2 regions of the Paenibacillus terreus genome follow, and region 1 is predicted to be linked to the other one. Evidence: predicted binding sites of a transcription regulator. Region 1 holds the regulator's gene; the other holds the start of a gene.
The links. The regulator CtsR, encoded in region 1, represses protease genes until heat stress. The targets are predictions, from matches to a motif close to ATGGTCAATAAAGGTCAAACA.

Region 1 (15,514 bases):
CCTTTTTTCACTATATGTTAATTGCATCTGGCTTTTTCCCGCTTTAGCTCGGACACCTCGGCGCGCAGCCGTTCGATTTCTTCCTGCAGCGAACGGATCGAGTCGACCACCGGATCGGGCAGCTGATGACTGAGCCGGTCCCGGCGTTTGCCGTCCTGGCGCACGATTTTGCCGGGAATGCCGACAACCGTGCTGTTCGGAGGAACCTCTTTTAATACGACTGAATTGGAGCCTATGTTGGACTGATCCCCCACCGTGAAGGAGCCCAAAATTTTCGCCCCTGAGCCGATAACTACATTATTGCCGATTGTCGGATGTCTCTTTCCCTTTTCTTTCCCCGTGCCGCCCAGAGTTACCCCCTGATAAATCACGACATCATTGCCGATTTCACAGGTTTCGCCGATGACTACCCCCATGCCATGGTCAATGAACAGACGTTCCCCAATGCGGGCGCCCGGATGAATTTCAATGCCTGTCATGAAACGGGAAAATTGCGATATGATGCGGGATAGTGTGCACCAGCGACGCTTATAAAAGGCATGCGCAATCCGGTGCGCCCAAATGGCATGCAGTCCCGAGTAGGTGAAAACCACCTCCAGCTTGCTTCTTGCCGCCGGGTCGTTATCCAATACTGTCTGAATATCAGATCTCATTTGCCTGAACATGCCCTTCCCTCCTTGCTCCTTTTGTAAGGCAGCCGCTGAGTTTTCGAATTACTGGCAAACGGGACAAGAAAAAAACGCCCCTGCAGCCTGTGCTGCAGAGACGTTTCACCGTGGTTCCACTCTGCTTGAGGTGTTCCATGCTCCCATAGACAGGTCAGATCATGGCACCTCCTCTTTCCCGTCCAGTAACGCGGACGAAACGGCACAATCTGGCCGGCATGCCGGTTCAATTGCACAGCTCCCAGGCGCATTTCCGCTGCAGGTCATTTGAACGGCTCGCAGCCCGGGAAGCACCCTTGACCGTTCTCTCTGAAAAATGCCCTGTTGCAGCGTACTTCTCCTGTTCCCAGCTTTTCAAACTAAATTATCTAACTAAATCATTTATATGAAACAACGATCAATTTGACAAGCAAAATGTTGGTTTTCTGATGCAGTTTATTATAACGAAAAGAATACAATCTGACAAGAAAGCAGCAACAGCCGCTTCATGCCATAGAGGGCGATTATCCCTTGATCTGAGCACGAAGACGATCTAATACCGTATCCCGCCCAAGCAGATAAATCGTTTCATTCAGGTCACGCCCGTGGGTCTGGCCGGTCAAGGCAACCCGGATGGGCATAAACAGCTGTTTGCCCTTGAAGCCCGTTTCTTTCTGCACCTCTTTAATTAAAGCGGCTATGCGTGCAGCTGTAAATTCCTCGGCTGCCTCGATCTTATCGGCAAAAGCTTTAAGCACGACCGGCACCTGCTCCTCCGCAAGGATCGCCGTTCCTTCCGCATCCAGCTCCAGATGAGTACGGAAAAATACGTCCGACAACTGAACGATGTCCGAAGCTGCCGTCATTTGCTCCTGATACAAACGAACAAGCGCGTTGGCCCATTCCTGCTGTTCCGGCGTGAGGCTGGCCGGCAGGCGTCCTGCCTTCTGCAGATGCGGAATCGCCATGTCAGCGATCCGGCCGGGATCGGCATGCTTAATATAATGGTTGTTCAAATGCGCCAGCTTGTTTGGATCAAACACGGCCGGGCTTTTGGACAAGCGGTTGGCGTCAAAGATTTCAATCAGCTGTTCTTTGCTGTAAATCTCCTCTTCGCCTTCCGGGGACCATCCAAGCAGCGCAATGAAGTTGAACATGGCTTCAGGCAAATAACCGAGGTTGTCATACTGCTCCATAAACTGAATGATGGATTCATTCCGTTTGCTGAGCTTTTTGTGATCCTCGCCGACAATAAGCGTCATATGCCCGAAGACCGGCGGATCCCAGCCCAAAGCTTCATAAATCATAAGCTGGCGCGGAGTGTTGGAAATATGATCTTCGCCGCGCAGCACGTGGGTGATTTTCATCAAATGGTCATCAACAGCTACCGCAAAATTATAGGTAGGAATGCCATCTTTTTTAACGATGACAAAATCGCCCGACTCTTTGGAGTTAAACGTAATTTTACCTTTTACCATGTCATCAAACGTATATTCCCGCTCATCAGGCACGCGGAAACGGATGCTCGGCACACGCCCTTCTGCTTCGAAGGCCTGGCGCTGCTCCGGAGTCAGGTCGCGGTGCTTGCCGGAATAGCGAGGCGTCTCGCCGCGGGCGATCTGCTCTTCCCGCTCCTGCTCCAGCTCTTCCTCCGTACAATAGCAGCGGTAAGCAAGGCCGCGATCCAGCAGATCCTGCCAGTAGACCTTGTAAATATCCAGGCGTTCCGTTTGGCGATAAGGACCATATTCTCCGCCGACATCCACGCTTTCGTCCCAATCCATGCCGAGCCATTTCAGGTACTTCAGCTGGCTTTCTTCTCCGCCTTCAATATTGCGTTTGACATCTGTATCTTCAATCCGGATAATAAACTTTCCGCCCCGGTTTCTGGCATATAAATAGTTGAACAGCGCCGTTCTGGCATTGCCGATATGCAGATGTCCTGTTGGACTTGGCGCATAACGCACACGAACCTCTGTGCTCATGTATATCCCCTCCGTGTCTCTAATCTCTCAAGATGATAGCATACCCTTGACAAGGCAGACAACAGACTGTGCTGCAATGCCCTCACCGCGGCCGGTAAAGCCGAGCTGCTCCGTCGTTGTCGCTTTGACATTCACCTGGCTCAAATCCTCCGCGCCGAGCGCGCGGGCGATCACTTCAACCATCTGCGGTATGTACGGGGCCATCTTCGGCTTCTGTGCGATGATTGTCCCATCGACGTTGCCGAGACGGTAACCCTGCTCCTTGGCAAGCGCCCAGACATGCTCCAGCAGCTTGAGGCTGTCTGCATCCTTGAAAGCCGGATCGTTGTCCGGAAAATGCTTTCCGATATCGCCAAGACCCAGTGCGCCCAGAATGGCATCCGTAATCGCATGCAGCAGCACATCGGCATCCGAGTGGCCGAGCAGCCCTTTCTCGTAAGGAATCGTCACCCCTCCGATAATGCACGGCCTTCCCTCCACCAGCTGATGAACATCAAAACCCTGTCCTATACGAATCATCCTGCGTCCTCTCCCTTTTTGCTAATCCATAATTGTGCAATATCCAAATCTTCCGGTGTCGTAATTTTAATATTGGTGTATTTCCCCTCCACGACCCGCACCGGAATGCCCAGCCGCTCAACGAGCATGGAATCATCCGTCCCGAGAAAGCCTTCATGCTCGGCGGCTTCATGAGCCCGCAGCAAATCAGAAAGACGAAAAGTCTGTGGCGTTTGAATGCTCCACAGACTCCGGCGATCCGGCGTAGCCGCAATCACCCCTTCTTCATTAACCTGCTTGATCGTATCCTTTACCGGCACGGCAAGTACGGAAGCCCCGAACTCCCGGGCAGTCTCCAGGCATCTCCGGATTTCATCACGGCCCACGAAGGGACGGACACCGTCATGCACCATAACCCATTCGGTCTGCAGGCATTCCAGTCCGCGATGTACGGAATGCTGCCGTTCGGAGCCCCCTGCGATGACGTCCTTAACTTTGGCGATCTGATGCCTGTCAATCCACTTCCGGCACCGCTGCACATCATCCGCTCCTGTAACGAGTACAATTTCGCTTACCTCGGGTACAGCCGCGAACACCTCAAGCGTGTATATAAAAACAGGTTTGTCCTGCAGCAGCAGAAACTGCTTGCTCTCCGCAGTTCCCATGCGGGTACCGCGTCCCGCCGCCACAACGACAACGCCCAAGCTGTTGTTCATAGCGCGAATCCCGCCTTAACGTCAGTATGATATATGGAACGGAACAGACCGGGTCTTCATCCCGGACTCTTTCATCCAGCTATCATCATACCGCTTTTACTGGGCTTTTTCCAATAATTTTGGCTTGGCGAAGATCATTCGGCCCGCAGATGTCTGGAGCACGCTGGTCACCAGCACCTCCATCGTCGTCCCGATATAGTCCCGTCCGCCTTCTACCACAATCATCGTTCCGTCGTCCAGATAAGCAACACCCTGGCCGTACTCCTTGCCATCCTTGATGATCTGTACCATGATTTCCTCTCCCGGAAGCACGACAGGTTTGACTGCATTGGCCAGGTCATTGATATTCAGCACGGATACTCCCTGCAGCTCGCATACCTTGTTCAGGTTAAAGTCATTGGTTACAACCTTGCCCTGCAGTACCTTCGCCAGTTTGACCAGCTTGCTATCCACTTCGGAGATTTCCTCGAAGTCTCCTTCATAGATGAGAACCTTCACATCAAGCTCCTTCTGAATTTTATTCAGGATATCCAGCCCGCGCCGGCCGCGGTTGCGCTTGAGCAGATCGGAGGAATCCGCAATATGCTGCAGCTCTTCCAGCACAAATTCAGGGATGACAATAGTCCCTTCAATGAAACCCGTCTTGCAAATATCCGCAATTCTTCCGTCAATGATGACACTCGTATCCAAAATTTTATGCTCCTCAATTCCCCTGCCCTCCTGCACCTCCTCGCGACCGAATCTGCCTGATTTCCAAAACGACGCCAGATCCTCCCTTTTCTCAAGCCCCACCATAAGACCGACATAACCGCAAACGATCATGACGCCTACTTGCAGAATCTGACCCGCTTGTCCAAGCCAGGAGAGGCCCGGGTACAGCAGAATCGACAGGATCAGACCGGCGACAAGGCCTGTCGTGCCGGCAGCCATTTCATTCATCGGAATTTTGGACAGACCCTCAATCCCTTTTTGCAGCCGATACGCTGCCGCCGTGCCGGCGATATTGCAAAGCACCATAAACAGCACCGCACCAGCCACTACCCAAATGAAGCCGCCCGTGGCGGTCGCTCTCATCCATTCCGGCATCCAGGACACGGCCCCGGACGCTTTTTGGAACAATGTGTAACCGAACCAGGAGCCGCATAAACCGGTAAAAATTAAGATAGCCCTTCTCAACATCGAGTCCTACACCTCCTAAAACCTTTCAATTCCAAAATTTAGTTTCCCTTTATCCAGTATGGTCCACTTTCACCTTCGGTAATCGCAGGCTGTAAATTTTTTACACATGTTATCTTTTCACGAACGCCTAGCAGAATCCTTCTTTGGAATTTTATGTTGAAAGCGTACAATTGGCTGACTTATAATGAACTTATTCCTAAATAATTAGAGGTGGGTAGCGATATATGAGCGCACAAAGCTTACATGCTTTTCAGGATCAGGTTTCCGAGCTGCTGCTCCGTCACCGCAGTTTGCTGGATATTTTGTCCAAGACAGGCCAATCAGGCGCTGCTGTTAACCGTGTGGTAGCCAAAGCTGTTACCGAATGCGGCTGTATAGAGCTTCATGCCAAGAAGCAGGACTATGAATCGGAAAGCGGGCTTGAACACGCCAAGGTGCTGCTGGACAATCACGTGCAGGGGCAATTGTGCGAAAATTGCAAGGAAGCGATCACCGCCGAGCTGGGCCGAAGTCTTTTTTACATGTCCGCCCTGTGCAACCAGCTTGATATCCGTCTGGAAGATGTCGTTGAGAATGAATCGCGCAAATGCTCTACCTTAGGTTTGTTTAATATGTCATGACCGTTTATATACTTCAGTAAGGATAACCTAACAAAAAAAGCATTTATTTCTCCCGACTGTGAGGGAAATAAATGCTTTTTATTTTTCATATTTAATTGATTAACGCTCCGAGTGACGATAACTGTTGCTGTCCTCGGAATGACGGCGCTTGGCTCGCCTTTTTCTGGCTATCGCCTGAATGTTATGCTTCATGCCATACACCGCATAAAGTACCAGCGGCACAAAGATCAGCTTGGAGAGCTGATCGGAAAACTGGACGGCAACCACCACGGCGCCGATCACCACAAGCGGTGCGATCCACACTGCCTTTTTGGGCAGGCCCACACGTTTGAAATTAGGATATTTCAACGAACTGACCATCAGATAAGACAGCAGCAGTGTGGCAACAGCCATCGAAAACAGGGATATATCCTCATGAAACAGGGACAATGTAGCGAGTACACCCCCTGCCGCAGGAATGGGAAGCCCAGTAAAATACCCGGGTGCTCCACAGACTACGTTAAAGCGGGCCAGACGGAGCGCTCCGCACATCGGAAAAATGGCCGTTACCGTCCATGCCAGAGCAGGACTGGCCGATTGAAAGGCAACAAAATACATGATTATCGCCGGAGCGACCCCAAAGGAAATGACATCAGATAATGAGTCCAATTCTTTGCCGAATTCACTTTGCGCATTTAATGCCCGGGCTACACGTCCGTCCAAACCATCCAACAACATGGCGACAATAACCATAATGGCAGCATGACTGTATTGACCATCGATAGCCATTAAGATGGCGATTATTCCGAGAAACAGATTACCAAGGGTAAACATGTTCGGAATAGACTTCATAATCATTGCTTCACCTCATAAACTCACGAATAACATCCGCTAATTGTATGTTATTTACATTTGCCTGTCAATGAAAACCTGCTCTTGCAGCCGTTTCAAGCCTTCCTTGATGGTACGGGCTCGCACCTCGCCGATGCCGTCGACTTCATCCAGCTCCTCAATCGTCGCCATCATCACATGAGGCAGCTGATGGAAGCGTTCCACCAGATTATGAATGATGACATTAGGCAGGCGCGGAATTTTGTTCAGCACCCGGTATCCCCTGGGGGCGACATAGTCCTCGGATACGGCCGCAGAAGAAGGATAACCTAGCAGCCTTACAATGTGGCTCATATCCAGCAGTTCTTCGTCAGTCAGATGCTTCAGCCCGTTGATGATTTCACGAATTTTCTCGTCACTGTCTTCCTTGGCGTAGTCTTTGTACAACAGCCAGGCTTCTTCTTCGGTATTGCCGATCAATTCTTCCATCTGCATGTTGATCAGGCGCCCTTCATTGCCCAGTTCGTTGACAAAACGCTTGATTTCCATTTTGATGCGCAGTACCATTTGAGTCCGTTGGATGACATTGACCACTTCAGGTAGGGTCACCAGCTCCTCGAACTCGGAGGCGGTCAGGTTGGTAAGCGACTGTGTCAGGACGGATTTATATTTCTCCATCGTTTGAATAGCCTGATTAGCCTTGCTCAAAATGACGCCTATTTCCTTTAAAGAGTAACGAAGCGTTCCTTGGTATAATGTTATAATATTTCGGCGCTGCGAAATGGACACAACCAGCTTGCCCGTTTGCTTGGCGACCCGCTCTGCCGTTCGGTGCCGGATACCCGTTTCGATGGAGGAAATGGAGGAGTCCGGGATCAGCTGCGTGTTAGCATACAGAATCCGCTTGAGATCTTCACTTAGAATGATTGCTCCGTCCATTTTGGCCAATTCATATAAATAGTTCGGGGAAAAATCGCAGTTAATCGAAAATCCTCCGTCCACCACTTCCATGACCTCGGGACTGTAGCCTACCACCAGCAGTGCGCCGGTCTTGGCTCGCAGCACATTTTCCAGCCCCTCCCTGAAGGGCGTACCCGGCGCCACCAGCCGCAGCAGTTCGTTCATTTTTTCCAGTTGGCTCGTTTCCTTCATTTTTCGTTGCCCCCTAATCTAATGCGGCTGCTAGTGCATCTGCCACAGTTCCGACTCCAATGATCTCCAATCCTTTGGGGGGCGTCCACCCCTTAAGGCTTTTCTCGGGCATGATCACCCTTTTGAAGCCCAGCTTCTCCGCTTCACGCACACGCTGCTCAGCCCGGGATACGGCACGTACCTCGCCGGTCAGTCCCACTTCGCCGAAAATAACGTCATATGGCTTGGTCGGCATATCCTTGAAGCTTGACGCGATGCTTACCGCAATGGCCAGGTCCACTGCAGGTTCATCCAATCTTACGCCCCCGGCCACGTTCAGATAAGCATCCTGGTTCTGTAAAAACATGCCCATACGCTTCTCTAATACAGCTATGATCAACCCCATGCGGTGGTGATCCACTCCCGTGCCCATTCTGCGCGGTGATGGAAAGTGTGTGGTTGCGATCAGCGCCTGCAGCTCGACCAGCACCGGCCTTGTGCCTTCCATGCTGGCGACCACAGTGGAGCCTGCCACACCAAGGGGCCGCTCCGACAGAAAAAGTTCAGAAGGATTGGCTACCTCGCGCAGCCCCTCTTCACCCATTTCAAAAATTCCCATCTCGTTCGTTGAACCGAAACGGTTCTTCACCGCACGCAACAGCCGGTACGTATGATGCCGTTCTCCTTCAAAATACAGGACACAGTCCACCATATGCTCCAGAAGACGAGGGCCGGCAATAGCCCCTTCCTTCGTAACATGCCCTACCAGCACCGTAGCGATGCCCAACCCTTTGGCAATGCGCATGAAGCGGGCGGTACATTCGCGCACCTGAGCCACGCTGCCCGGGGCACTCGTCACCTCCGGCAAATACACCGTCTGTATGGAGTCAATAACCAGGAACTGGGGCTTCATGTTGTCTACAGCCTCTTCGATGGTCTCCAGATTCGTTTCACAAAGGACATACAGGTTGGGAGATAAAGCGCCAAGGCGGTCAGCCCGCAGCTTGGTCTGGCGCACCGACTCCTCGCCGGATACATAAAGCACGCGAAGCCCGGTGCGGGCCAGTTCATTGGAGGTTTGCAGGAGCAGCGTGGATTTGCCGATTCCGGGATCGCCCCCGACCAGCACCAGGGAACCCGGGACGACCCCACCGCCAAGCACACGGTTCAATTCCGTGATTCCTGTCAGGATTCTCGGCTCCTGATCACTTTCAATTTCCACGATGGGAAGTGGCTTCTCTTTACTATTATGAAAAAGGGATGAATTCATCCCAGCGGTTTTTACCACCGTCTCCGTTGCTTCGATCATGGAGTTCCAGGCCTGGCAGCCTGGGCACTTGCCGTACCACTTCGGAGATTCATATCCGCACTCTGTGCAATAAAATTTGGTTTTTACTTTGGCCATTCAGTTCTCCTTGCGATTTTTCGACATCCTTGTCGTATTTCGTTGGCCTTGATTGAAAAAAAGCTTCAGCATTAAAAGTTTACCATTGAACCAGAAGACCGTAAAGCAATATCACAAACTTTTCCAAACGTTTTGGCGTATGGGAACAGGCTGATGCAGACAAGAAAAAAAGGCTGTTCCCGCCGCGGTTCGTTCGCGGGGAACAGCCTTTTCCCTGTTCGCTATTTTTACTTGTAAACAACCTAAGTTTCTACTGAAACATCATTACGATCTGGCCGTTACATTATTCTTCTTGGTTACTGTCAGCTCGCCATTGTCCTCATCGATCAAGAGTGAATCGCCTTTGGTAATCGTGCCTTTCAGCATTTCCTCAGACAAGCGGTCTTCGATATGCTTCTGGATCGCCCGGCGCAGCGGACGCGCTCCATAGGCAGGATCAAAGCCTTCCTTGGCGAGGAACGCCTTCGCTTTATCCGTCAGCTCGAAGTCCACATTGTACTCATTCAACCGCTTGCGCAGCTCTTCGGACATGAGCGAAACGATTTGGCCGATATGCTGCTCTTCCAGCGAATGGAAGACAATAATTTCATCGATCCGGTTAAGGAACTCGGGACGGAAGCTTTTCTTCAGCTCCTCCATCACTTTGCCCTTCATGTTCTCATAGTTCGCACCGGCATCAACTGCAGCCGTAAAGCCGAGCGTGGAATTGCGCTTGATGGCTTCTGCCCCGACGTTGGAGGTCAGAATGATCAGCGTATTGCGGAAATCCACGACCCGTCCTTTGGAGTCTGTCAGACGGCCGTCTTCCAGCACCTGCAGGAGGATGTTGAACACTTCCGGATGCGCTTTTTCAATTTCATCCAGCAGCACAACGGAGTATGGCTTGCGGCGCACTTTCTCGGTCAGCTGTCCTCCTTCATCATATCCGACGTATCCCGGAGGAGCCCCGACGAGACGGGATGTGGAATGCTTCTCCATGTACTCGGACATATCGATCCGGATAACCGCGTTTTCATCACCGAACATCGCTTCCGCCAATGCGCGGGCTAGCTCGGTTTTACCGACGCCAGTAGGTCCAAGGAAGATGAAGGAGCCCATTGGGCGCTTCGGATCCTTCAGGCCGGCACGGGCGCGGCGGATTGCACGGCTGACTGCCTTAACCGCCTCATCCTGGCCGATTACACGTTCATGCAGCAGCTGTTCCATATTCAGCAGGCGTTCGGTTTCTTCTTCCTTCAGCTTGCTTACGGGAACACCGGTCCAGATCGATACGACCTGTGCAATATCTTCCGGAGTGACTTCGGAATCTGTGCGGCCCTGCTTTTCTTTCCATTGATTGCGGGTCATGTCCAGCTCTTCGCGGATCTTTTGCTCCGTATCGCGCAGTGCTGCTGCTTTCTCAAATTCCTGGCTTTGCACTGCGGAATCCTTCTCCTTGCGGATATCCTCCAGACGGTTTTCCAGCTCCTTCAGATTTGGCGGTACCGTGTAGGAGTTCAGCCTTACTTTGGAGCCCGCTTCGTCAATCAGGTCAATCGCTTTGTCAGGCAGGAAGCGGTCTGTAATGTAGCGGTCGGACAGTTTTACAGCTGCTTCAATCGCTTCATCCGTAATTTTCACTCTGTGATGCGCTTCGTAACGATCCCGCAGACCATGCAGGATTTGAATCGCTTCTTCCGGAGATGGCTGATCCACTGTAATCGGCTGGAAGCGGCGTTCCAGAGCGGCATCCTTTTCAATGTATTTGCGGTATTCGTCAAGCGTCGTTGCACCGATACATTGGAGCTCGCCGCGTGCAAGGGCAGGCTTCAGAATGTTGGAGGCATCAATTGCCCCTTCTGCGCCACCGGCGCCAATCAGCGTATGCAGCTCGTCAATGAAGAGAATGATATTGCCCGCTTGGCGAATCTCATCCATAATCTTTTTAAGGCGGTCTTCAAATTCCCCACGGTATTTTGTGCCTGCAACGACTGAGCCCATGTCCAGTGTCATTACACGCTTGTCGCGCAGTGTCTCCGGAATTTCATTCGCAATAATTTTCTGCGCAAGACCCTCGGCGATGGCCGTTTTACCAACTCCAGGTTCACCGATTAATACCGGATTGTTCTTCGTACGACGGCTCAGCACCTGAATGACACGCTCAATTTCCTTGCTGCGCCCAATTACAGGGTCCAGGTTGCTTTCCTTCGCGGAAGCCGTCAGGTCACGGGCCAGACTATCCAGCGTAGGGGTGCTGACGTTGGATGGAGCACCACTGTTGCTGGATACCGCCTCACTGCTGCCCAGCAGCTGAAGCACTTGCTGGCGCGCTTTGTTCAGGCTGATTCCCAAATTGTTCAGCACTCGGGCGGCAACACCCTCGCCTTCCCGAATCAGACCAAGCAGGATATGCTCCGTGCCTACATAGGTATGGCCCAATTTCCGTGCTTCATCCATGGAGAGCTCAATCACTTTTTTGGCGCGAGGTGTATAAGCGATGTTCGTAGGCTGCTCCTGACCACGGCCAATCAGCGTTTCCACTTCGTCCTGAATTTTCTCAAGACCGAGGCCGAGACCGATCAGCGCTTTAGCCGCAATTCCATCACCTTCGCGAATCAAACCAAGCAGAATGTGCTCTGTTCCAATGTTGTTATGTCCCAGGCGTACTGCCTCCTCCTGAGCCAAAGCCAGTACCTTCTGCGCTCGTTCCGTAAATCGTCCGAACATCATATGTCTTGCACCTCCATTGAAAAATTCAAATCTTTTTCTCGCTAAAAACTCTGTTATCCAATTAATAAATATTATGGCCTCTTATGCGGTTCCCAGCTGCTCGCGGATCAGCTTGGCCCGATACATATCACGCTCACCGGCACCCAGCGCTTCCCCGAACTTTTTCTGCAGAAAACCTGGCTGAGTCATGACATTCAACTCATTCAATACCGGTATTGAGGGTTCCTTAAGTATACCAAGATCCACACCAAGGCGGATATCCGACAACCGCTGAGCCGCCTCCTTGGAGTCCACGATCGCCGCATGGGACAATATCCCGTAAGACCGCATTACCCTATCCGTAATCCGCAGCATGGACTCATTCATAAGTCTCGATCTTGCGGCCCGTTCATGCTCGATAATCTGAAGCACGACGCCGTGCAGGTTCTCAATGATTTCCTCCTCGGTTTGCCCAAGGGTGATTTGATTGGATATCTGAAACAGATTGCCAATCGCCTCGCTTCCCTCACCGTAGATGCCGCGCACTGTCAGCCCGACCTGGGAGACAGCCGATAAAATGCGGTTAATCTGGTGGGTCATGACCAATGCAGGCAGATGCATCATCACTGAGGCCCGCAGGCCGGTTCCGACATTCGTCGGACAGCTCGTCAGATAGCCCCGCTGATCATCAAACGCGTAATCCAGATGCGCTTCAAAAGCGTCATCAATAGCAGTGGCATTCTGCCAAGCTTCCTTCACCTGGCACCCCGGATACAGGCATTGTATACGAAGATGGTCTTCTTCGTTGATCATAATGCTGACAGATTCGTCCTCATTAATCACCGCTGCCCCGTTGCGGGACTCGGAAGCCAGATTCGGGCTGATCAAATGCTTTTCAACCAGCACTTTTTTATCCAGTTCTTCGGTGTCCGCCATTTTGACGATATGGAATGGACCGAAATGGTTAACATCCTCATAGCGCAGAACGTCCGTCAGTTTGTTCAGCACATCCTCGGACTGCTGGTTGGTGGCGAGCATCGGAAAAGGCAGATGCTGCAGGTTCCGTGCAATCCTGACCCGGCTGCTTATGACGATCTCGGAGTCTGCAGCATCTGTGCGCATCCAATCGCTAAGCGGTTTTTCCGTAAAGCGGAGATTGGGCATAAACGCATCCCTCCTACTCTTAACAAGACTTTACTCCTGTGCTATTTCTTTTTCAAGCTCCCGGATCTGATCGCGAATTGATGCAGCAGCTTCAAATTCCTCAGCACGAATTTTGAACTGCAGCTCTTTCTTCAAGTCATCAATTCTGCGTCTGACCTTCATCTTGCCGCCGCTTCGCACCGGTACTTTACCTGTATGGGCAGCACTGCCGTGAACACGCTTGAACAGCGGATCAAGTCGGTCGTTAAAATATTTATAACAGGAGCTGCAGCCAAAACGACCGATTTTGCTGAACTGCGCATAGGTCATCCCGCATTCCTCACAGCGGATCGACTGCGGGTTCTGTGTCCCTGCCGACGCACTCTTGATTGTCGGATCAAAATCGAGCAGGCCTGAAAGCAGACTGTGAATAGAGAAGCCATTCGACGTTCCGGGGATCAGCTCTCCTTTTTCCCTTGCACAGGCCTCACATATATGAAATTCGGTCTTCTCTCCGTTAATGATTTTCGTAAAATGGAGAGTTGCCGGCCTTTTGCCACATTCCTGGCACAGCATGCACATACCTCCTTTACGTCAAAAGCCTGACTGCCCGTTGGCATCAAGGCCTATTTGGCCAAAAGCGCAATCAGCATCGCTTTCAGTATTCTGGCCCTAACCTGATCCCGGTAAGGAAGCTTCAGAGCAATGGCGTCCCTGGATACCGCTGCTTTCATGATGGCAGCTTCCTTTTTATTGAGAAAGCCCCCTTCTCGTAGCTGGTAGATCAGCCCTTCCGCTGCGGATTGGCTAATCTCATCTCCTATGCTATGATGCAGATGCGTATGGAGTACGTGATGAGCCGGGAGTTCTACACGCTGGATGCGAACATAACCGCCACCGCCGCGCTTGCTCTCAACAATATATCCCTTCTCCAAGGTAAAACGTGTACTGATTACATAGTTAATCTGGGATGGCACGCAGGAAAAGCGGTCAGCCAGGTCATTACGCTGAATTTCCACGATGCCCTCAGGGCTTTCAATTAACATGCTTTTTAAATATTGTTCAATAATATCGGAGACATTCCGCACATTTCATCATCCTCCACCGACAGAAATGTGAAGTCTTATTTCACATTTACAGAATATGCCGTATATTGAACTTAACCAAAACGAAAAGTCACGAATCTGGAGTACGGCGTCCCCTCAGCCTGGTGATCGCCTGCTCTGAATCAGTTCTGGCGATGATTATCACGAATTAGTGTGACCTTTGACTCCCCCAATTCATACACTGTTCTTCTGAACAAGCGCAGATTTGATGAAGAAAATTCAATTCTTTGATCAAGTTGACTTTGACTTTCTTTGACTTTGTTTTCATTATAACATAATTTTCTCATTTGCCAAGAGCTCAATTTCATTTTTCACAATATTTCTTTGATTAATTCATTAACGCTAATTTCTCAAGCGAAAAAGGACCCTTTTCATCTATGGAAAAGAGTCCTTGAATGGGTTAAAAGAAATCCATCAGGAAAGTTTGGGCGGAAGGAACAACCAGCTCGAGCATATATGCTGCTTCAGCGCTGCCTGTAAGTCTGCCCCAGCGGAACAATTCCTGCGGACGCTTGTAACCGATCAGCATGGCCGATAACGCAGCTATATCGCACTGGAGCTGAGCTTCGGTGTTTCCACGGACAGGCTCCAGCTTTCCTTCTCCCTGCGAAGACACAGACAATCTCCAGATTCCCTCATTCCAGGGCGCATGTGTATCTGTGAGTGCCAAAGTGATTTCGGCTCCTTGCGCGGATGACTGGAAAGGGAATTGTTCTACAAACGCAGGCACATCCACAATCCTCCCCATAAAGTAAGGGATAATTTCCTGCTTAATACGCGGATCTGCCAGGAGATAAGGAAGCGAATCATTGGCCGGAATAAAGCTGAAGGTCCCTTTCTCAACCATGGAGTCATGGTTGGCAAAGTAGGTCCACAATGCACGTCGCGCCTGTTCAGTCAGATACACAAATTCGTCACAGGAAAGCTCTTTATTCTGCACCTTATAGAACACATACCCTTCCGGAGCACCATTTTCCGCATAAAAAACAGCCGTCTGGGTATCTTTGTTCAACACACGGTTTTCCCACCATTCCATGTCTCTTACCAACGTGCCATTGAACTTTTGCGCATATTGCTGATATACCTTGTTTAATTGCTCTGTATCCCGGATGTTGCGCTTGATCGTTCCCTCTATTGCCGTTTTGGACGGAAACTTGTCTACTGGAACTGTGTATTTCTTGTGTTCAATAAAGATTTCCCAGCCAAATTTGCGGTAGAAGGGGAAAGAAAACGGATGCAGAAAAGAAACAGTCTGCCCGGACAATTTCATTTGCTCAAGGGCATGTTTGAGAAGCCGGGACACCAGACCGCCGCGCCGCTTCTCTGGCCATGTCGCCACCCCGGCAATCCCACCCATGGCAAATTGCTTACCATGCAAGTACACCTGCAGAGGAAGCAGTGTTAGCTTGGCATTCAGCTCTTCGCTGTCGAATACACCCCACACTTGTTCTGGTTTGAATTTCTTTTTCTGCTCCTCCAGCTCCGCAGGAGACAATGTGTATTGAAATGCATATTGCGACAGTTCAGTGCTGGCTTCGAAATCCTCATGACGCAGTTGCCTAATTTCCATAGTCCCACCTCATATGTAT
Region 2 (15,514 bases), on a different contig from region 1:
CTGCAGGAAGCGCATCCCAAGCCGCTCAGCAAACCCAGGTAACCTTGAAGTGGAACGGCAAGGCCCTTCAGACGAAAGGGCTTATGATCAAGGGGCAAACCCTGATTCCGGTAGCGGCCCTGAGGGATGATTTGAAGCTGCCTGTATCGTATAATGCGTCTGACAAGTCTTATACGATCGGCGCCAACTATAACAAGCTGAAAATTGCAATGGGGTACGATGAGCCGTACGTCAATGTAAACGGGGTACATACGTATGATATGCAGGCCCGGATGGTCAACAACCGGCTCTATGTTCCCATCGGCCACCTGAAGGCTTATCTTGGCATTGACGCTGCCTGGAATGCGGCTGCCAAGACGGTCAGCATGACCAAGAGCCAGCTGAATTCCGTCTCCATCAAAACGGTAAACCTATCCCAGGATAAGTCGGATAAGACGAAGTTTGATTTGAAATATCCTCAGCTCACAGGCAGCCAGCCTGGTGTGGATAAAATCAATGCCGCGCTGAAACAGCATGCAGAGACGAATGTGGCATGGATCAAGAAGCAAATTGATGAGATCGGAGATGCTACGGCGGACCGTCCATATGAATTTGAAAGCAATTATGCCGTTACCTACAACCGGGGAGGCTATGTCAGCCTGATTGTGGAGGACTACTCCTATTTTGGCGGCGCTCACGGCTCCACTGCCCGTACTGCATTTACATTCTCCCTGGAGGATGGCAAGCAGCTGGGACTTGGAGATGTGTTGAAAGCCAATCCGGATTACAAGAAGACGCTGAACAACAAGCTGCTCAAGCAAGTGCCGGTATCCAACGGATATTTGGGAGGCTTTAAGGGGCTTTCGGATAAACCGGATTTCTATGTCACCGGAACGGGCATCGTCATTTTCTTCCAGCAGTACGAGTACACCGCTTATGCGGCCGGTATTCCGGAGTTCTACTTTGCCTTTACGGATCTGCTTCCCGCAGGAGCCAAACCTTTCGGAAAATAAATTCGGGAAAAAGAAAATCCGCCCCGCGTTCCTGCTGTAGGAACACTGGGCGGATTTTTTTGCACATACTGCTTATAAAAATTTGTTCGTGGTCCCGGCTTAGACTCCTTGTGGGGGAGTGCTGGAAATCACCTGATCGATCAGGCCGTATTCTTTGGCTTCGTCAGCCGTCATGAAGTAGTCGCGGTCGGTATCCTTCTCGATGCGGTCCAGCGGCTGGCCGGTACGCTCGGCGAGGATGCGGTTCAGCTTATCCCGCATTTTCAGGATGCGGCGTGCACGGATTTCGATATCCGTCGCTTGACCTTGAGCACCGCCAAGAGGCTGGTGAATCATAACCTCACTGTTTGGCAGGGCAAAACGCTTGCCTTTGGCACCTGCATTCAGCAGGAACGCGCCCATGGAAGCGGCCATCCCCACACAGATGGTGGATACGTCGGGTTTGATAAACTGCATCGTATCGAAAATCGCCATGCCGGCTGTGATGGAACCGCCGGGGCTGTTGATGTACAGGTGGATGTCTTTTTCCGGATCTTCCGCAGTCAGAAACAGCATTTGCGCGATGATGGAGTTGGCGACAACGTCATTCACGTCAGACCCGAGGAAAATGATGCGGTCCTTCAGCAATCTGGAGTAAATGTCATAGGCTCTCTCACCGCGGTTGGTTTGTTCAACGACCATAGGAATGTAGCTCACGTAAAACCCTCCCTTAAATATGTGCTAGGATACGTACTACCTGATACAGGTAAAGTCTCCATAATAAACTGTTACCGTATTACCCACATCATAAACAATTTCAAACAAAAAGTCAAAGAAAGTCAAACTATTGGTGAAAAAAAAGAGCCCTCTGCGCTCCCGTTGGTTAAACAGTATATATAAACTCAAATAAATGGCGCGCCCGCGAGGAATCGAACCTCGATCTCAGGCTCCGGAGGCCTACGTCATATCCATTGGACCACGGGCGCATATTCAGTATTCCTTTGAAATAGGACACAAAAATGATTATATGCGACTCACAGGCAAAATGCAAGTTATTATTTCAGCAGTCTGGCAAATAACTTTTACGTTAATAATAGTTGCTGAACCGCTGCGCATAATCGGCTGAAAGAATGAGAAATATAGGTTCTGACACTTGCATGTGAGGTTGGAATTGGTTAAAATGATTGTGGGACTTAAAAAGTTAACCCGGGACATTTTAAGACCAACTAAGGCCACAAAGTGGAAAATGAACAGTAGAAGTCTGCGGGAGTGGAAAGCATGCGAAATATATTAGAAATTCAGAAGCAGCTTCTGCCCGATCTCACGGATGTATTGAAGAAAAGGTATACTATCCTTCATCAGATCATGCTGTCAGACGTCATTGGACGCAGAACGCTTGCGGCATCGTTACATATGACCGAACGCGTGCTGCGTGCTGAAACCGATCTTTTGAAAGCCCAGGGCCTTATAGAGATTGAGAGTATTGGCATGCGGGTGAGCGAAGCCGGCAGGGAGCTGCTGGAACAGCTTGAGCCCATTGCCAAAGAGCTGTTCGGACTGTCTTTGCTTGAGGACCAGATCCGCCAGGCCTATAACCTGCGCAAGGTGATCGTCGTGCCTGGCGATTCGGATACGTCGCCGATGACCAAACGGGAGCTGGGACGGGCAGGAGCCAAGGCGCTGCTGAGCGTTATGGGGGATGAGGATATTGTCGCCGTTACCGGTGGCACCACCATTGCTGATGTAGCTGAGCACCTGACGACACCGTCCGGCGGGTCGATGAAGGGCGGATGGTTTGTGCCTGCCCGCGGGGGCTTGGGTGAAAGCCTGGAAATGCAGGCAAACTCCATCGTGTCCAAGATGGCCCGCAACGTAGGGGCGCAGTACAGACTGCTGCATGTGCCGGATCTGTTGAGCCAGGAGGCCTACGAGTCGCTTGTCCAGGATCACATGATTCAGGAAATTGTGGAGACGATCCGCAAGAGCCGGATTATTATTCATGGGATCGGCAATGCCATGGCAATGGCGAAAAGGCGCAGGCTTGACCCGGATACCGTGGCGGAGATCCAGGCTGAAGGAGCGGTGGCTGAATCTTTTGGCTACTACTTTAATGAGAAGGGTGTCGTTGTGCACCGGATGCTCACCATTGGGCTGCGTCTCGAAGACATTATGAGGACGGAAATTGTTCTTGGCATCGCCGGAGGCGCGAGCAAGGCGGCGGCGATTCAGGCCGTACTGCGGTTTGGCCAGGAGGACATTCTGGTCACCGACGAAGCAGCGGCGGAAATCATCGTGCGCAATTTCTAATTGCTTAAAAGTGCGTGTTCAAAAAGTCAGGTTTTCAGCACCGAGAAGGTTGGATGAAGGTGGGGACTGAGGAGCGGAGCGTACTTGAGGTACGTGAGCACCTGAAATGTTTCCGCAGGAAACATGCTTCGGAAGCATTCGCTTAGGCCCGGCTGAATTCAAGATTCGATGTCGAGTCCGCTTCTTGATTTACTTCGTGATCAAAAGATGACTTTTTGAACTACCTCTAGGGAAGTGCTTTAATAATTGTTGTCTTGACAGGTCTAACCGCTTGTCTTGAATAAATAAAAACAAAACTTGGGAGGAACTTACTCATGGTTAAAGTAGGTATTAACGGTTTTGGACGTATCGGCAGACTGGCTTTCCGTCGTATTCAAAATGTGGAAGGCATTGAAGTAGTAGCAATCAACGACCTGACTGACGCCAAAATGCTGGCTCATTTGCTGAAATATGATACAACTCAAGGACGTTTCGACGGAGACGTTGAAGTACATGACGGCTTCTTCAAAGTAAACGGCAAAGAAGTTAAAGTTCTGGCTAACCGCAACCCTGAAGAGCTGCCTTGGGGCGAGCTGGGCGTTGACATCGTGCTGGAGTGCACAGGCTTCTTCACAACAAAAGAAAAAGCTGAATTGCACCTGAAAGGCGGCGCGAAGAAAGTTGTAATCTCCGCTCCTGCTACAGGCGACATGAAAACGATCGTTTACAACGTAAACCATGACACACTGGACGGTTCCGAAACTGTAATCTCCGGTGCTTCCTGTACAACGAACTGCTTGGCTCCTATGGCTAAAACATTGAACGACAAGTTCGGTGTTGTGGAAGGTCTGATGACTACAATCCACGCTTACACTGGCGACCAAAACACTTTGGACGCTCCGCATGCCAAAGGCGACTTCCGTCGTGCGCGTGCTGCTGCCGAGAACATCATTCCTAACACAACTGGTGCTGCTAAAGCAATCGGTCTGGTTATCCCTGAACTGCAAGGCAAACTGGACGGTGCTGCTCAGCGCGTTCCGGTTGCAACTGGTTCCCTGACTGAGCTGGTAACGGTTCTGGAGAAAAACGTAACTGTAGACGAAGTCAACGCAGCAATGAAAGCAGCTTCCGATCCGGAAACTTACGGATACACAGAAGACGAAATCGTATCTTCCGATATCAAAGGTATGACTTTCGGTTCCCTGTTCGACGCTACTCAAACAAAAGTGCTGACTGTTGGCGACAAACAGCTGGTTAAAACTGTAGCTTGGTACGACAACGAAATGTCCTACACTGCTCAGCTGGTTCGTACACTGGAGCACTTCGCGAAGCTGGCTAAGTAATAACGGCTCGGCGAAAAATGAAACAACATAGAGCGGAAACATACCATTGTTTCCGCTCTTTATCTATGACTTCCTTGATTTGCACATTATTAAATTCCTGGTGCGGAGGAGTAAAACTATGAACAAGAAAAGCGTTCGCGATGTAGAGGTAACCGGCAAAAGAGTGTTTGTCCGTGTGGATTTCAACGTTCCTGTAGAGGACGGCAAAATCACCGATGACAAGCGTATTCGTGAAACTCTGCCAACCATTAACTACCTGATCGAAAAAGGTGCTAAAATTATTTTGGCAAGCCATTTCGGACGTCCAAAAGGCGAAGTGGTGGAATCCATGCGTTTGACGCCTGTGGCAGCACGTCTGTCCGAGCTGCTGGGCAAACCTGTAGCCAAGGCTGATGAGGCTGTTGGTGAAGCGGTGAAAGCGAAAGTGGCGGAGCTGCAAAACGGCGATGTACTGTTGCTCGAAAACGTCCGCTTTTATCCAGGCGAAGAGAAGAACGACCCTGAACTGGCGAAGCAATTTGCCGAACTGGCGGATCTGTTCGTCAACGACGCATTCGGTGCTGCACACCGTGCACATGCTTCCACGGAAGGTATCGCACATCTGCTGCCGGCCGTTTCCGGCCTGCTGATGGAGAGAGAGCTGTCCGTTCTGGGCAAAGCGCTGTCCAATCCTGAGCGCCCGTTCACGGCCATTATTGGCGGTTCCAAGGTTAAGGACAAAATCGACGTGATCAACAATCTGATCAGCCTTGCGGACAACATCATTATCGGCGGCGGCCTGACCTATACCTTCCTCAAGGCTCAGGGTCATGAAATCGGCCTATCCCTGCTGGATGAGACCAAACTGGATGAATCCCTTGGTTTTATCGAGAAAGCAAAAAGCTTGGGCAAAAACTTCTACCTTCCGGTGGACATTGTGGTTGCCGATGATTTCAGCGCTTCTGCCAATACGCAGATCGTTGATATCGACGGTATTCCTGCTGGATGGGAAGGCGTGGACATCGGTCCAAAAACCCGTGCCATCTATGCCGATGTGATCAAAAACTCCAAGCTGGTCGTGTGGAACGGACCCATGGGTGTATTCGAAATTGAACCATTCTCCAACGGCACTCGTGAAGTAGCGGAAGCTTGCGCAACAACAGAAGGCTACACCATCATCGGTGGCGGTGATTCCGCGGCTGCGGCTGAGAAATTCCACCTGGCTGACAAGATGGACCACATCTCCACAGGCGGCGGCGCTTCCCTTGAGTTCATGGAAGGCAAGGCGCTTCCAGGCGTAGTAGCATTGAACGACAAGTAAAAAGCAGGGAGCTGAATAGAGTGAGAACACCGATTATTGCAGGCAACTGGAAAATGTTCAAAACGGTTCCTGAAGCAACAGACTTCATCCAGAACGTGAAAGGCAAAGCTGAAGTGGAAGGCGTGGAGAGCGTAATCTGCGCACCATTCACGAACCTGCCGGCTCTGGTGGAAGCTGTGAAAGGAACCTCCATCAAAATTGGAGCACAAAACCTTCACTTTGCTGAAGATGGTGCTTATACAGGCGAAATCAGCGGCCGCATGCTGAAGGATCTTGGCGTGGACTACGTCATTATCGGACACTCCGAGCGCCGTCAATATTTCGCGGAAACAGATGAAACGGTGAACAAGAAAGTTCACGCGGCCTTCCGCAATGACCTGATTCCGATCGTATGTGTCGGCGAGAAGCTGGAAGAGCGTGAAGCCGGACAAACGAAGGAAGTCTGCAAAGTGCAGACGGAAGCTGCTTTTGCCGGCCTTGCGCAGGATCAGGCGGCGAAGGTTGTCGTGGCTTATGAACCGATCTGGGCTATCGGGACAGGCAAATCTTCTACGGCACAGGATGCCAATGAAGTGATTGCTTACATCCGTTCTCTGATTAAAGACCTGTATGACGAGAACACGGCCAATGCGGTCCGCATTCAATATGGCGGCAGCGTAAAACCCGAAAATGTAACAGAATACATGGGCCAAAGCGACATCGACGGCGCACTGGTTGGCGGGGCAAGCCTGCAGCCGGATTCCTATATTGCGCTTGTTGAGGGGGCGAAGTAACATGACTGCACCAAGACCGGTGGCATTGATCATTATGGACGGCTTCGGCCTCAGAGACACGGTGGAAGGAAATGCCGTTGCACAGGCCAATAAGCCGAATTACGACAAATACTTAAGCATTTACCCGCATACGACGCTGACGGCGTCAGGCGAAGCGGTTGGACTTCCGGAAGGGCAAATGGGCAACTCGGAGGTAGGGCACCTGAACATCGGTGCAGGCCGGATTGTGTATCAGGATCTGACCAGAATCTCCAAATCCATCCGGGAAGGCGAATTCTTCGAGAACGAAACTTTGGTTGAAGCCGTTCGTTACGCGAAGAATAATAACAAGAAGCTGCATCTGTATGGACTGCTGTCCGACGGCGGCGTACACAGCCACATTGACCACCTGTTTGCCATGATCGACCTGGCCAAGCGGGAGGATTTGCACGAAGTATACATCCATGCATTTATGGACGGACGCGACGTAATGCCTGACAGCGGCGTAGGCTTCATGGAGAAGCTGATCGCGAAAATCCAGGAAGCGGGCATCGGCAAAATTGCAACCGTACAAGGCCGCTATTATGCGATGGACCGTGACAAACGCTGGGAACGGGTTGAGAAGTCCTACCGTGCCATCGTGTATGGAGAAGGCCCTAAATATACGGACCCGCTGCAAGCCTTGCGCGAATCGTATGAGAAGTCCGTATTTGACGAGTTTGTAGAGCCTACTGTTATTACCAAAGCGGACGGCAGTCCGGTAGGTCTGGTGGAGAGCGGGGATTCCGTTGTGTTCCTGAACTTCCGTCCTGACCGTGCCATTCAGCTGTCCCAGGTATTCACCAATGCCGATTTCCGCGGTTTTGACAGAGGTCCGAAATTCCCGGAAAATCTGCATTTCGTGTGCCTGACCTTGTTCAGTGAAACGGTAAACGGCTTTGTAGCCTACAAACCGAAGAACCTGGACAATACGTTCGGGGAAGTGCTAGTACAGCATAACAAGAAGCAGCTGCGCATCGCCGAAACGGAGAAATATCCGCACGTAACGTTCTTCTTCAGCGGCGGCCGTGACGTAGAGCTTCCAGGCGAAACTCGGGTGCTGATCAACTCGCCAAAAGTGGCAACCTACGATCTGCAGCCGGAAATGAGCGCTTATGAAGTGGCGGACGCTTGTGTGAAGGAGATCGAATCCGACAAGCATGACGCGATTATCCTGAACTTTGCGAACCCGGACATGGTAGGGCACTCCGGCAAAATGGAGCCTACGATCAAGGCGGTCGAAGTGACGGATGAGTGCGTAGGACGTGTTGTTGATGCCGTTAAGGCCAAAGGTGGTACAGTGATTATTATTGCCGACCATGGCAATGCGGATATGGAAATCGACGAAGAGGGCCGTCCATTTACTGCTCACACCACCAATCCGGTACCGTTCATTGTGACGGATGAGAACGTGGTGCTGCGCGAAGGCGGTATCCTGGCTGACGTCGCTCCGACACTGCTGGACCTGATGGGTCTGCCGAAGCCTGCGGAAATGACTGGAACGTCCATGATTGCAGCGCGTAAATAAGATGTGCTAATTTAGGAATAGAATAAACATACCAAAGGAGATCTGTACAATGACTATTATTTCTGACGTGTACGCTCGCGAAGTCCTCGACTCCCGCGGCAACCCGACTGTAGAAGTTGAAGTATATCTGGAATCCGGCGCTATGGGACGCGCAATCGTTCCTTCCGGCGCATCCACTGGCGCTCACGAAGCTGTAGAGCTGCGCGATAACGATAAAGACCGTTACCTCGGTAAAGGTGTACTGCAAGCAGTTAAAAACGTAAATGAAGTGATCGCACCGGAAATCATCGGTATGAACGCGGTTGACCAGCTGGAAATCGACAAAACGATGATCGCTCTGGACGGTACTCCCAACAAAGGCAAACTTGGCGCGAACGCAATCCTGGCCGTATCCATGGCGGTAGCACGCGCTGCTGCAGACGCTCTGGACCTGCCTCTGTATGTATACCTTGGCGGATTCAACGCGAAGCAGCTGCCTGTGCCAATGATGAACATTGTGAACGGCGGCGCTCATGCCGACAACAACGTTGACGTTCAAGAGTTCATGGTCCTGCCTGTAGGTGCTCCAAGCTTCAAGGAAGCGTTGCGTATGGGTGCAGAAATCTTCCACAACCTGAAATCCGTTCTGAAAGGCAAAGGCCTGAACACGGCGGTTGGTGACGAAGGCGGTTTTGCTCCTAACTTCACGTCCAACGAAGATGCGCTGTCCTCCATCATCGAGGCGATCGAAAAAGCTGGGTACAAGCCAGGCGAAGACGTTCTGCTCGGTATGGACGTAGCATCCACAGAGTTCTATAAAGATGGCAAATACACGCTGGAAGGCGAAGGCAAATCCTTCACTTCCGCTGAGTTCGTAGACCTGCTGGCTTCCTGGGTTGACAAATACCCGATCGTTACGATTGAAGACGGCTGCGCAGAAGACGACTGGGAAGGCTGGAAGCTGCTTACCGAGAAGCTGGGCAGCAAAATCCAGCTGGTTGGTGACGACCTGTTCGTAACCAACACTGAGCGTCTGAGCAAAGGTATCGAAGAAGGCATCGGCAACTCCATCCTGATCAAGGTAAACCAAATCGGTACCCTGACAGAAACGTTCGACGCCATCGAAATGGCGAAACGCGCTGGCTACACTGCAGTAGTATCCCACCGTTCCGGTGAGTCCGAAGACAGCACCATCGCTGACATCGCGGTTGCTACCAACGCCGGCCAAATCAAAACCGGTGCTCCGTCCCGTACGGACCGTATCGCAAAGTACAACCAGCTGCTTCGTATCGAAGACCAGCTCGGCGAGCTGGCTCAATACCACGGCTTGAAATCCTTCTACAACCTGAAAAAATAAGTATCTCACTTCGGTCGTCTTCGTGTGAAGACAAGGGATGGGACACTCGTAATATGAGCTCTGCATGTGAGAAGCTCATGATAAGAAAGCGGACCAGGGTAACCCCGGGGTCCGCTTTTTTTATACGCTTTGTTTTATTTGTTGTCTAATAACAGAAGGCATCAATCAAATCAATATTAGAAAAAAGTTGACACAACAAGTTCAATACTATATTATTCCTATTAAATTTGTAGGAATAAATCTTGCGATTTACTATTCTTTCAACAGAGAAGGTGTTGCTGCGCTTCTAAATCTTACTATACATATTGTTTTACAGAGTGTTATGAAGACAGGAGAATTGAATGATGTATATTGTTAAACGCATGCTGACGATGCTGCTCACAATCTGGATTGTGGTTACGTTGACCTTCCTGATTATGCATATGATTCCTGGAGACCCCTTTGCCTCTGATTCCAATACGCTGCCAGAAGCGGTAGTGGAAAATATGCGGGCACGCTATCACCTGGATCAACCGCTGCCTGTGCAGTATGTGATGTATTTGAAAAATTTGCTGACACTCGATCTTGGGCCGTCCATTCAATCCAAGACGACGGATGTGAATACGTTAATCAGCAGGGGGTTTCCTCCTTCTGCCTGGATCGGTCTGCAAGCGATGATCTTCGCCATTTTGGCGGGTGTTACCTTGGGCAGTGTGGCTGCGTTGTATCACAACCGCACGTTGGATTATCTCGCCATGATTGTAGCCATCATCGGCATCTCTATTCCCAGCTTCATTCTTGCGCCGCTGCTCATTAAGTATGCCGCAGTACAGTGGAGGCTTCTGCCTGTAGCTTCCTGGGGCACGTGGAAGCACACGGTACTGCCTTCGTTGGCTCTATCCGTTACACCGCTAGCGATCATTGCCCGCTTTGTGCGAACAAGTCTGATTGATGTATTGAATCAGGATTACATTCGTACGGCGAGAGCCAAAGGATTATCCACTTGGGAGGTTGTCATCAGGCATGGTCTGCGGAATGCGCTCATTCCCGTACTGTCCTTCATGGGGCCGTTATTTGCTTCCGTGATTACCGGAACCTTTGTGGTCGAGAAGATCTTTGCGATTCCGGGGATCGGTAAATATTTTGTGGACAGTGTCTTTAATCGCGATTATCCGGTGATTTTGGGCACGACTATTTTTTACAGCACGGTGCTCGTCATCACGTTGTTCCTGATTGACATTCTGTATCGTGTGGTCGATCCGAGAATTCAACTGGTGAGCAAAGGAGAATAGCATGAAATCAGCTAATGAACAGCTTAACCTTTACTCCGAATCATCGTTCCAATTGGTTGGGGCGGCCAAGCCCGCTGCTTCCTTCCAGAAGCGCCCCGTCATACCGGCCTGGCGAGAGCTGACGATCCGGCTCCTCCGGAATAAGCTGGCTGTATGCGGTGCGGTCTTGTTGCTGCTAATCCTGGCCATGGCCTGGGTGGGGCCTCATTTAACTCCGCATACTCCCAGTATGCAGTCTTTAACACAGACGAACCTGCCTCCGTCAGCCGAGCATTGGTTCGGTACGGATGATCTTGGGCGTGACGTGTGGGCACGTACTTGGGCGGGCGCCCGAATATCCTTATTCATAGGGTTTGCAGCGGCAGTGATTGATCTGGTATTGGGCATTGTAGTCGGCGGCATATCCGGTTACATGGCGGGGAGAAGTCCCCTGGGTGACCGGATAGATGGCGTCTTGATGAGGGTGGTTGAAATTTTGTACAGCATCCCTTATTTGCTGGTTATTATTTTGCTGCTGGTCATTATGAAGCCGGGCATATGGACGATGGTCATCGCCTTGTCCATCACGGGCTGGGTTGGTATGGCCCGGGTTGTCAGAGGCCAGATTCTGCAGCTCAAGGAGAGGGAATATGTGCTGGCGGCCCGTATGCTGGGAATGTCGCACACCCGGATTATCATGAAGCATCTGCTGCCCAACGCCGCAGGCATCATCGTTGTAAATCTGACCTTTACCATTCCGTCGGCTATCTTTTCCGAGTCGTTTCTGAGCTTTCTTGGTCTGGGTATTCAGGCTCCTGCAGCAAGCTGGGGAACGATGGCAAACGATTCATTAGGCGTTATTTTGAGCGGACAGTGGTGGAGGCTGTTTTTCCCGGGTTTCATGATTTCCCTGACGATGTTCGCATTCAACGCGCTGGGAGACGGATTACAGGATGTGCTTGATCCCCGAAGCAGTAACTAGCTTCAGGGCCCTTAAAGATCTTATAAGGCCTTTAAGGGCTTCGATAAAGGGAACTACATAATAACTTACTATAATTTACTTGGAGGTAGAGTCATATGAAATCATTCACTCGAACTTGGATCACCGTCCTGCTGCTGGCTGCCGTGGCGCTGGCTGGATGCTCGAGCGGCAACACCCCGTCTGCAAATTCGGCCGATGGCAGCACGGAAGAGGGAGCTGGAGCAGCTGTCCCTCAGGTGCTGACTACCAATCTGGCGGGAGGGGAGCCCTATACTCTGGATCCGGCCTTTGCCTCCGATACAACCTCCTACTGGGTTATCGACAATCTGTATGAAGGACTGTATGGCTATGATAAAGAGGGTAATGTCGTAGAAGCCGCTGCAAGCAGCGTAGATATCTCGAAGGACGGCAAGACGTACACCTTCACGATCCGCGACGGAGCGCAATGGTCCAACGGGGACCCGCTCACAGCTCAGGATTTTGAATACTCGTGGAAGCGTGTATTGAACCCGGAGACTGCTGCTTACGATCCGTCATCTTTATATTACATCAAGGGTGCTGAGGAATATAACACAGGTAAAGGCAAGGCTGAGGATGTGGGCGTTACGGCTGTAGATGATCGGACGCTGAAGGTGGAACTGAAGGCGCCGCTCAGCTTTTTCCCTATCGTAGCGGTAGGCCATGCTTACCTGCCTGTAAATCATACTGTTGTAGAGCAAAATGAGAAATGGGCAGCAGAAGCGGAGACATTGGTAGGCAACGGACCTTTCACGGCGAAAAGCTGGAAGCATAATGAGGAGATTACACTGGGCAAGAACGAGAATTACTGGAACAAGGACCTCATTGCACTGGATACGATTAACTTTAAGATGGTGCAGGATTCCACGACTTATTATCAGATGTACAAAACGGGGGATCTCGATCTCATTTTGTCCCTGCCTGTGGATACGATTGATCAGGAGAAGAGTAATAAGGAATATGTGTCGCATCCTTCATTCAGTGTGTATACGTACTCGTTCAATGTTAAGGAGAAGCCTTTTAATAACAAAAAGATTAGACAAGCCTTCTCCTATGCGATCGACCGGGAGGCGCTGGCGAACAATGTCACCAAAGCAGGTGAGGTTCCGGCCTACGGCTATGTTCCATATGGTACTACGGCTCCATCCGGCAAGGATTTCAGGGATGAAGCTACAGAAAAGTATTACGAATATAACGTAGATAAAGCTAAGGAGCTGCTGGCCGAAGGCTTAAAAGAGGAGGGCCTGACCGAGCTGCCACCGGTAACCTTCAAGTACAATACCAATGACAAGCACAAAAAAGTCGCGGAAGCTGTTCAGGAAATGCTGAAGGAAAACCTGGGGGTTCAGGTTCAACTGGAAAACCAGGAATGGGGAACATATATTGATACGTTCAAGCAGAAGAACTTCCAGGCTGCGCGTATGGGCTGGGTTGGCAATTATCTGGACCCGCTTGGTGTGCTTGGGCATTACACTACAGATAACTCGAACAACTTCACGAACTGGAGCAATGCAGCTTATGATCAATTGATTCAGGAATCAACGTATGAACAGGACCCGGAGAAGCGCTTTGCAGAGCTGCATGAGGCAGAGGGCATTCTAATGGACGAGCTCCCGATTATGACCCTGCTGTTCTCCGCAGATACCGCATTGGTCAGTCCTAAGGTGGAAGGGATCGTCTTTGATGCCCGTGCCAATGCAGACCTTCGCTTTGCCAAGCGGGTAGCGGAGTAAGCATGCTGCTGAGAACCATCGCGGTAACGGGACTGGCGGCTGGAATCACCTGGTTCATTTGCAATGGGAGTGTTCAGGCTGCTGTCGTGGGTGTTGGTGCAGTATCCGTACTTCAGGGCGGGCAGGAGGCTGCGAATCGATTATTTCTGTACGGTATGCTGGCACTGGTTATAGGGGCCTTGGCGTATGTACGCAATACGGGCTTTTTTGCTCCATTATCGAAAGGGCTGACCTTGTTGCAGGGGGTGAGTAGAACCTCCAGATCATTGCAGCGGGAGAATGAACGTCTGATGCAGGATGAGGAATTACAGTCCTGGAAGCTGAGCTTGTATCGCGGGCTGTCCTGGTATAGTGCGTCGATTGGGGGCGGTTTGGTGCTGGCCAGTACAGTCTGGTTGCTGCAAACAGCAAACTAACCGCGCAAACTACGTCAATGAGCAAGCCATGTAGATCAGTTGTCATCCCTTGAGATTTGAGGAGATTTTGGAAAGATTGGTTGTGTTAAATAAATGGATATGATAAAATAAAAATGCTGTTTATGAGACGTGAACTCTTCATTTTAATGCATAGATAGTGATGCTCAGTCTTAGGGGGTGGATTACATGGAATTGTTTTTGAAAATCTTGCTCGTTGTATTGTCCATTGCTGTAATCGCGGTTGTATTGTTGCAAAAAGGTAAGAGCGCAGGGTTGTCCGGTGCCATCTCCGGCGGAGCGGAACATCTGTTTGGCAAGACCAAAGCGCGCGGGATGGATCTGATTCTGCAGCGTGTAACGACAGGGCTTGGAGCGGCGTTTATGATCGTCTCCATTCTGGTTGCTGTCCTGGTGAGCTAATACGAACACCTAAAGCCTTCGTTTCAACCGAAACGGAGGCTTTTTTTGAATATTTATAAGGCCGTGACCGAAATACATAATAAGCGATATTCTAATAGAGGTTGTTCAAAAAGTCATCTTTTGATCACGAAGGAAATCAGGAAGCGGACTCGACATCGAATCTTGAATTCAGCCGGGCCTAAGCGAATGCTTCCGAAGCATGTTTCCTGCGGAAACATTTCAGGTGCTCACGTACCCCAAGTACGCTCCGCTCCTCAGTCCCGGCTTCATCCAATTCAAGCGTTTTGAAAAAACGCACATCGGAAGCATAAGCTTCGGTGCTGAAAACCTGACTTTTTGAACACGCGCTAATATAGGAAAGTTCATACTTTAACGGGTGCAGGGATGCACGGGATTGAATCTGTGTATACTAGGGTATGAGTATACTAGGACTGGTCTAATGATGACCGGATGAGGCGCCTGCACCTCACGAACGTAGAGCAGGAACAGATCAGAGAGAGATGGGTCGAAAATTAAAGGTCACCCGAGGTGAACGAAATGATAACAGAAGAACAAATACTTGAATTTATGCGGGATGCCGCTTATAAGCCGATGACATATCAGGAGCTGGAGAAGCATTTCGGGATTGATAATGCGGCGGATTTCAGGGAATTCCTGAAGCTGCTGAACACGCTGGAGGAGAGCGGCAAGCTGCTGCTGAACAGCGGCAGCCGGTATGGCGTGCCGGAGCGGATGAATCTGGTGCGCGGACGCTTGCAGGCTCATGCCAAGGGTTTTGCATTTCTGATTCCGGAGGACAGGGACCATCCTGATGTCTATATCCATGCCAATGACCTCAAAGGCGCGATGAACGGCGACACCGTGCTGGTCCGTGTGACATCCAGAGGGCCTGAGGGCGGGCGTCTGGAAGGTGAAGTGGTGCGGATCGTCGAGCGCGGCATTCTGCAGGTGGTCGGCGTGTTTCAAAGCCATGAAGTGTACGGCTTCGTAATCCCTGACGACAAACGGATTAATCGGGATATTTTTATTCCTCAGCCCAGTTTTAATGGGGCGGTCAATGGACAGAAGGTCGTTGTCAAGATTGTAAATTACCCCGAGGGCCGTGCGGCTGCGGAAGGTGAAATCATTGAGATTCTTGGT

Region 2: a site for CtsR is predicted at 1,797-1,817, ahead of clpP (ATP-dependent Clp endopeptidase proteolytic subunit ClpP). Genes of this name have one in related genera too.

The regions. Positions count from the first base shown of each region.
Region 1 is NZ_JBHIRX010000027.1:49,690-65,203, forward strand. It holds gene cysE (serine O-acetyltransferase) at 18-665, opposite strand; gene ACE5KN_RS29300 (hypothetical protein) at 650-916, opposite strand; gene gltX (glutamate--tRNA ligase) at 1,169-2,629, opposite strand; gene ispF (2-C-methyl-D-erythritol 2,4-cyclodiphosphate synthase) at 2,657-3,148, opposite strand; gene ispD (2-C-methyl-D-erythritol 4-phosphate cytidylyltransferase) at 3,145-3,843, opposite strand; gene ACE5KN_RS29320 (PIN/TRAM domain-containing protein) at 3,940-5,022, opposite strand; gene ACE5KN_RS29325 (nucleoside triphosphate pyrophosphohydrolase family protein) at 5,247-5,642, shown strand; gene pssA (CDP-diacylglycerol--serine O-phosphatidyltransferase) at 5,742-6,479, opposite strand; gene disA (DNA integrity scanning diadenylate cyclase DisA) at 6,528-7,604, opposite strand; gene radA (DNA repair protein RadA) at 7,618-8,988, opposite strand; gene clpC (ATP-dependent protease ATP-binding subunit ClpC) at 9,253-11,697, opposite strand; gene mcsB (protein-arginine kinase McsB) at 11,779-12,840, opposite strand; gene mcsA (protein-arginine kinase activator protein McsA) at 12,871-13,395, opposite strand; gene ACE5KN_RS29360 (CtsR family transcriptional regulator) at 13,446-13,907, opposite strand; gene ACE5KN_RS29365 (GNAT family N-acetyltransferase) at 14,326-15,495, opposite strand.
Region 2 is NZ_JBHIRX010000013.1:26,801-42,314, forward strand. It holds gene ACE5KN_RS20885 (PdaC/SigV domain-containing protein) at 1-992, shown strand, start outside; gene clpP (ATP-dependent Clp endopeptidase proteolytic subunit ClpP) at 1,092-1,688, opposite strand; tRNA gene ACE5KN_RS20895 (tRNA-Arg) at 1,883-1,957, opposite strand; gene ACE5KN_RS20900 (sugar-binding transcriptional regulator) at 2,250-3,278, shown strand; gene gap (type I glyceraldehyde-3-phosphate dehydrogenase) at 3,593-4,600, shown strand; gene ACE5KN_RS20910 (phosphoglycerate kinase) at 4,719-5,900, shown strand; gene tpiA (triose-phosphate isomerase) at 5,921-6,673, shown strand; gene gpmI (2,3-bisphosphoglycerate-independent phosphoglycerate mutase) at 6,675-8,219, shown strand; gene eno (phosphopyruvate hydratase) at 8,269-9,555, shown strand; gene ACE5KN_RS20930 (ABC transporter permease) at 9,900-10,826, shown strand; gene ACE5KN_RS20935 (ABC transporter permease) at 10,828-11,787, shown strand; gene ACE5KN_RS20940 (peptide ABC transporter substrate-binding protein) at 11,883-13,538, shown strand; gene ACE5KN_RS20945 (DUF3899 domain-containing protein) at 13,541-13,954, shown strand; gene secG (preprotein translocase subunit SecG) at 14,141-14,374, shown strand; gene rnr (ribonuclease R) at 14,912-15,514, shown strand, end outside.